One region of the Porphyromonas pogonae genome, then DNA from elsewhere that is predicted to be linked to it. Evidence: riboswitches for the same ligand, from Rfam matches in the RefSeq annotation. Region 1 holds a riboswitch; the other holds the start of a gene.

The links. A riboswitch is a leader RNA that binds a small molecule or an ion and turns the genes downstream of it on or off. The one in region 1 is predicted to bind cobalamin.
Region 2: linked by a shared signal. The riboswitch ahead of VYJ22_RS04075 (TonB-dependent receptor) and the one ahead of VYJ22_RS01955 (ABC transporter substrate-binding protein) in region 1 are both predicted to bind cobalamin.

The regions. Positions count from the first base shown of each region.
Region 1 covers NZ_CP143258.1:482,337-485,966, reverse strand. Annotated here, with positions in the region: partial or broken gene VYJ22_RS01960 (FecCD family ABC transporter permease) at 1-557, opposite strand, end outside; gene VYJ22_RS01955 (ABC transporter substrate-binding protein) at 557-1,729, opposite strand; cobalamin riboswitch at 1,929-2,124, opposite strand; gene VYJ22_RS01950 (MGH1-like glycoside hydrolase domain-containing protein) at 3,344-3,630, opposite strand, start outside.
Region 2 covers NZ_CP143258.1:1,068,227-1,071,856, reverse strand. Annotated here, with positions in the region: gene VYJ22_RS04075 (TonB-dependent receptor) at 1-2,184, opposite strand, end outside; cobalamin riboswitch at 2,354-2,582, opposite strand; gene galK (galactokinase) at 2,806-3,630, opposite strand, start outside.

The sequences.
Region 1 (3,630 bases):
AGCAAATACCCCTTGAGCGTCTCATTGTCTGTAAAAAACTGGAGTATCGAGATTACGGAACTTGCCATAAAACCTATCATTACCCCAACGATGAGTACAGATATAATATCCTTGAGCCATGAAGCTATACCGGAGATGAGCATAAGCACCACCAACGCTCCGATAAAAGATGATAATACTATACCCCAAGTATTGGCTACCCCCGATGTCTATATAAGTCCCGGAAATATGGTAAACGACATGGTATAGATAGCTACACCTACACCTGCTCCGCTATTGATCCCCAAGATAGATGTATCTGCCAGCGGATTGCGAAATAGGTTCTGCATCTGTAATCCCGCTATAGATATACCGGCTCCTGCAAAAAGAGCGGTAAGCGCTTTGGGTAGGCGGAAGTTGCGTATTACATAATCCGTAGTATCCATAGCGGAGGTATTGAACAAGGCGTTTATTGCATCGGACATGGATATATCCAAACTACCCCATATCAAATCAAGGAAAAAGCAGAGTAGCGTAAGCAATGCCGCTGCCACAAAAGCGATGTTAGTTCTCTTCATCATTTCTTAAGCTGCATCCAATAAGTTGTTTCATAGTCAGGCAGTAACTGCGGACGTGTTATCTTGATAATATCTTTGAGCAGTAAATCCGGTCGGTAGAGACCACTCTCCCAAAAGTCATTGCCGCCATTCTCATTGACTCGCTTGCGGTCTATAAACACCATGCCGTTGGCCGCAGCATCAAAATGCTTGTACCGGTCGTTGAGCGCCAAGAAGTCAGCCATGGTAAAAATCTTACCAGTCATCATACATATCCATATCTTTGCATGGCGGTGACGGCTAAAGATGCGCTCGAAACTACAGGGCTGGCTACTCACTTTGCCCTCGGCATAGTCAAACTTAACCCCTGCATCTCTAAACATAGAGGTGGGATAGCTAAACTCACCCGGCAGATACCACGTGCCTTTATAGTCCAGACCATACATGATGGGGATAGTATCGGTTTGTTGCGCCACCAGCTCTTTTGCTTTGAGGTAGTCTTCCTCTATTTTGGAGAATAATTTGTCGGCTTTGGCATTACAGCCCAGGAGCATGGCAGTAAGCTTCATCCATTCCGCACGCCCCAGGAGATTACGTTCTTTCCACTCATTGTAGAGTACGGTATTGATACCGGAGCTTATGAGCTCCTCGTCCTTGTCGGACATTCTGGACAAATCCTGTAGCACCACCTCAGGGTGCAAAGCGGCTATCTGCTCTATATTCTTAGCCATACCCCGGGCTATCTCTTGCACTTTACCCTCACTGATGCGTTTACGCACCTCCGGATTACAGATATTTTTTATATTGGAGCAACCTACAAGCTTATCCACCTTGCCCAGCAATGGTAATACTCCCACTTGAGTAGTAGATAAGCAGGCAATATTTTTCAGGGGAACAGGTATGAAATAGCAATTGCGACATGATAGTTGAGGACGTTTCTCACCCCGCGGATACAATATATAGGTAGCCATAGTATCAGGAGTGTCAGGGCTAAATACCATGACCTCTTTGTAGTGATCATGATTTTTCACCTCAATACCTTTGGCATATTTGAATTGGACAGGATACGAAAAGTCGGCATAATCAATAGATACACTATCTATCGCTTGTGTGTTTTTGCTACGATTTCCATTACAAGAATAAAACAGAAGTACCAGCAAGATCGAGTAAAAAAAGCAGATGTTTTTTTTCATCAAGGCGATTTTTTTGATATTTATTATATACGGATCGCCAAGAAAAATACAAGGAAAGGAAGCTCTGACCTCATAGCGGGAGGAGCAGTACATACACTGACTGTTGTATAAAATTCTTTTCAACCCGAAAGAACTTAAAACAAAAGGACTCCCACAACCCGATAAGACATATAGGTGATATCAAACATTCGTCTATATTATCGGTAATGATACTTCGGCAGGTCTTCCGACTCAGTCTAAATCATAGTGCCTTCCCGCTTGTGGCAGTGACATTATACTATGACATATACGACTTTACGGCTACGGGGATAGCTTTGGGATTACACCAAATTCCCTTTTAATCAATCGATATTCCATGCAAAGAATATCTTTGAACCGAATGTCCTGTTAGTTGCGACCACCTGTCGCTAGCTTTGCTCTAATACGAATACAATAAAAGCCTACATTAAATAAAGTTATACGCATCCGATTCAGCTAAGCAAAGATATAAAAATTTAAATTGTGACTCTTCGTACAACCCAATAATCATTAGCCCTGAGAGCCACTAAAGAAAAGCATCACCACTCCTGTGGCAACACATCTGGTTAGGATTATCACTTTACATGAGACTAAAAGAAAGATAATATAGGCTACCGCACCGTAGCTGCAGGGCAGAGCAAATCGGGTACCAAATGAGGGCACCGTAAGTTCACATCTCTTCAGGATAAAAGTAAAAAAATAGGGTTACACCTCTTGACAAAGGGGGGTACGATGTTGTATCTTTGTCTTGATGACAATTACTTTTTATCCCACACGTATGAATACTCCGAAACATCACCTATACCCCACGAATACAGCAAAACGCTCGCTCAGTGACTTGCTGGCAGCGGTATGCACTCCACGAAGCTTACACTTTGTCAAAATGCAATAGAAAAGATAAAATATCAAATTGTCAAAATGTAGCCAACTACACTTGACCATCACAACAAAGCCGTATAGAGGACACCTGCACCTCTTTACGGCTTTTTCTGTAGGAAAGCTCAAAATGCACCCGTATTTTAATTAAAATGTCTCGCTAATTTAACTAAAGGACTCTCCTGTTTTAGTTATGACACCGAAATGTTTTAGTTAAAATACTTTTGTGTTTTAGTTAAAATACAACTTTATCTCAGTTAAACAACGACTGCGATCTACCTCTACACCTCAAGAGGCTCAATTATACAAAAGTCACTGCGCCACCCAATCTTTCAAAAAGCCAAACCCAACAGTACATTTACATCATTTTGAAACATATTAAGCCACATTTGCATCAATATGACGATTTCAAAATTCTGATTTTTGTCAGACTAAACATCCGCTCAGTTGTTATAAAAACAGCTGAATTGAAGACTGCCAAGTCAGATTTTCGTTTGTTTTGCATCAATGCCAACGGCAAATCCTCTTTGAGATCCAATAGCAACAGTTTATAACCAGGCATGTGTAGTGAGTATTTGTTGTGTTTTTATCAGTTAGAATATGATGCTACACCCTGATGCAAGAGATTGAATACATCCTGAAATAGCGGTACACTACCCTGAAATTCATGAAGAGCAGAGAGGGGTTCCCTTGTGTGGGGTCCCCTCACTGCTTTGTAGGTTAGTAATTGGTGCGATCAGGGGTAACCGCTATGGTTTCTGTGCGATCGCCATAGTTGACAACTAACTTGAACGCTTTATTGGTTTTGATGGAAAGTTGTGGTTTCGAGGCTGCACTTGTGCGAGCCGATGCAATCAAATCGATAGAGCCTGTGGGTCCGAAGGGATATCGCTTGATACCGTGCCTTACCGTTTCGTTGAGATCCCATGTAATGGTATTATTGATATAATCACCTTTGATCCCCAGCATGTATTCTATGAGAATGGAAATAGGCGGCAGTCCTGTCC
Region 2 (3,630 bases), 590 kb from region 1:
TAAGGTATACGGCTCAAAATATAAGTTGTCAGCATATGATCTGTAGATCTTACCTGTATAAGTAAGCGCATAGTTCAATGACAAGCCTTTGATCCATCCCTTATCAAAAGCATAAGAGCCATAAGTGTAGAAATTGTGTTTGGGCACATTGTTCAGAGGAGTGTTCTTTGCTTGGTTGTATTTCAGATATTCATTGTCCTTCATCTCGCCCACCCTAACATCGTTAAGCGCATAGCCGGCAGAAAGACCCAGATTGGGCAGCGGGGTATACTTTACTTCTACTTCAAAACCCTTGCTATTGACAGAAGCGACTTGCCCCAGTAGTCTTTTGGACACTTCCTTACCATTTTCCATGATTTTGGTAGTCCCCAGTGACATTACATCATTATTTTTTCGAATGTAAAAACCTGATACCATCGCAGAAAGCTTATTGTTGATTTCGTATCTTGCGCCAAGTTCCAGTTGGTAACCGCTGGTAGGTTTGAAGATTGATTTGGTATGTTCCACATCTATCCTTTTTCCGTCTGCATTAATATATATGTATCGAGGATCAGCGATACGTCTGTCGGGGATATAAAAACTTCCTACCGACGAATAAACGGAAAGATTCTCCATAGGCATATATACAAGACCAAAACGGTAGCTCAAAGATCCGGACTTAGTACTACCATACTCGGATGATGCCGGGTCATCAAACTTACGCTTACCGTCTATAACCGGTATTTTATCATTGAGAGCTCTATAGTCATACCAGTCATACCTGAATGAGAGCATTCCCTTTAGCCGTTGAGTAAACTCCATTACATCGGAGGCATAAATACCATGAACCCACATACGAGTAGGAGAAGCTTTGCTGAAGCGACTTGTCATAGGCCCTTTACTCTCAGGATTAAATACAGAAACTACAGAGTTAAGTCCGGGACCTTGAACATCTTTACCCAAATCATATCCGGAAAAAGATGTTCTTCTCATATATGAAGTACTATAGCCAGCAAGGATATGATTGGACACACTACCCATTTGGAATGTCCCTGCGATTTCCAGTTGATTTTGGAATGTTCGAGCAATGTGAGAGAAACGAAGAGGGAAAACGAGCTGCACACTATCTATATCGATATATTTTTTACTACTCTTATTCTTGATGTAGTAAGGATAGATAGGCTTGTCACTGGTTCTGTAACCCAACTCCTCCGTACCGAAATAATCTATATCATCATAACTGAATGATGAATAGTTGGATAGTTTCCAATCATTATTTATCGTATAAGTATACTTTAGAGAAGTGTTCCAAGCCTTATTGTACATAAAATCCGACTCATTATTGAATCTCTTGTCTCGAGGTATACCCGGTCTTACAGCTCCTTTGGGCAAATAAAATTTATTATCATCGGCTGTGTATACCGTATCAGGCATAGTGGGTGGCAGTCCTATTTCCGTACCATAGGAATCACTTCGAGCCTCTGCTCTCCAAACAAATTTATGAGCACCATGGGTATAACCTAATGCTGTATAAGCAGAAAGGCGTCTGTCACCGGTATTTCTCCAGTGATCACCACCAGAATAGAACACTCCGGCATAAAAATTGAGAGGTCCGGTGATATTTCCGCCCAAAGATAAAGCTGCCTCACGATAATTAAAACTTCCATATCTCAAATGAGCATTGAGTGAGCGCTTATACGTAGGCTCTTTGCGCACAATATTGAGAATTCCACCTACAGCTGAGTGACCGTAAAGCACAGAAGCCGGGCCCTTCAGCACTTCTATCTTCTCTACATTATATAGATCTCCAAAAGGATAAGAATTAATAGTCGTACGCTCGTCCCTCACCCCATCTATCATAATAGGAGAATCATTGAATCCTCGAATAGATAAACGTTGAAAAGCTCCATATGAAGTACTCATATTTACCCCGGGTACAAACTTTAGAGCTGTTTGCAGATTAGTTATCCCCCGCTGCAATAGTACATCTGTATTGAGATTATTCACTGTAAGAGGGGTTTTCTTCAAAGAAACGGGGATTTTGTTGAGGTGAGCTTCCTTACGAAAAGCAATCACTTCTACACTGTTCAGATTCTTCACAGAATCTTTGGCAAATTCGTAATAGTCGTCTTTCTTCTGCGCATGAGCACTGACAGCAGTAAGCAAAGAAGCACTCAACAGACAAAGAGTAATTTTTTTGGTCATAAATATCTATTGTTATAAAAAGATGTTACAATGCAACTATCCCGGACACTAATCACAAATAGATATTTACTTCCCAAAGGCTCATTTGCTATCACCATAGCATTGGCTACGGTACATAGTGATACTCATATTAGGGTAAACATTTCATGACCACAACTCCCGGATCAATTCATTTATAGTTTCAGAGGCAGGTTTCCTGGCTCTTCCCATTATCTTTGCGCCTTCCCATTTTCTTTCTATGCTGATATAGTGGCGTTTGCAAAGACTATCCGTAAAAATCAATAAGCCTACTTAAATATTACGGAAGGAATTACAGTAGCGGGTACTGCTTCGGTATTGCACCGAATTCCCTTTTATGCGCTGTTATTCAACGCATCACCTTTGAATCGGGTAGCAAAGATAATGAATTATTTAGTCAAAAGGAATTTTTAGTCACAAGACTAAAGGGCATGCCTAAATTGACATGCCCTTACTCGCAATTTGAGACTGTTGCAAAAGTCAACAGTCTATATTAGCACGTATTAAAAACACATCAATACCCAAACGTTATAATATAGATAGAGGGGCATTCATTGTGAATCCCCCTCTGTCTATATTATAAGTAATTCGGAGTAAAGCGGACTATGCCTCTAACTTACGAGATCCGTCGGAAATAACGACATCATAGATCTTTGGTTCACGTCCGTATTTTTCTTTATATTCTTTGGTCACTTCTCTCACAAAACCATTATAGAGCCCGTCTCTGACAAGATTAATGGTGCACCCCCCAAAGCCTCCGCCCATAACTCTCGAGCCGGTAACGCCACTTTTGCGAGCAAAATCATTGAGAAAATCCAGTTCTTCACAGCTTACTTCATAAAGCTTGCTCATGCCATGGTGGGTTTCATACATTTTTTGCCCTACTGTTTCATAGTCTCCTTTTATCAAAGCATCACAGACATCCATTACTCGCTGTACTTCTTCTATAACGTACTCAGCACGCATGTAATCCTCTTCCGTCACTTCCTTCTTTACTTCTTTGAGCATTTCCATGGAAGCATCACGCAGAAACTCTACTTCAGGGTGACGAGCACGGATAGCGGCAGCCACTCTTTCGCAGCTTTCGCGACGTTTGTTGTAAGCACTACTTGCAAGCTCATGCTTCACTACACTATCTACAAGCACCAAGCGGTATCCTTTAGGATTAAAAGGGTAATACTGATATTCAAGGGATTTACAGTCAAGGCACATCAGGTTATCTTTCTTACCGAAAACCGACGCAAACTGATCCATAATACCACATTTGACACCGCAGTAGTTGTGTTCTGTAGCTTGCCCTATCAGAGCCAATCGGAATTTATCAATATCCAGTTTAAACAGGTCATTGAGAGCGAAAGCAAAAGTGCTTTCGAGAGCAGCAGAAGAAGACATCCCCGCCCCCAGAGGTACATCACCTGCAAATACCGT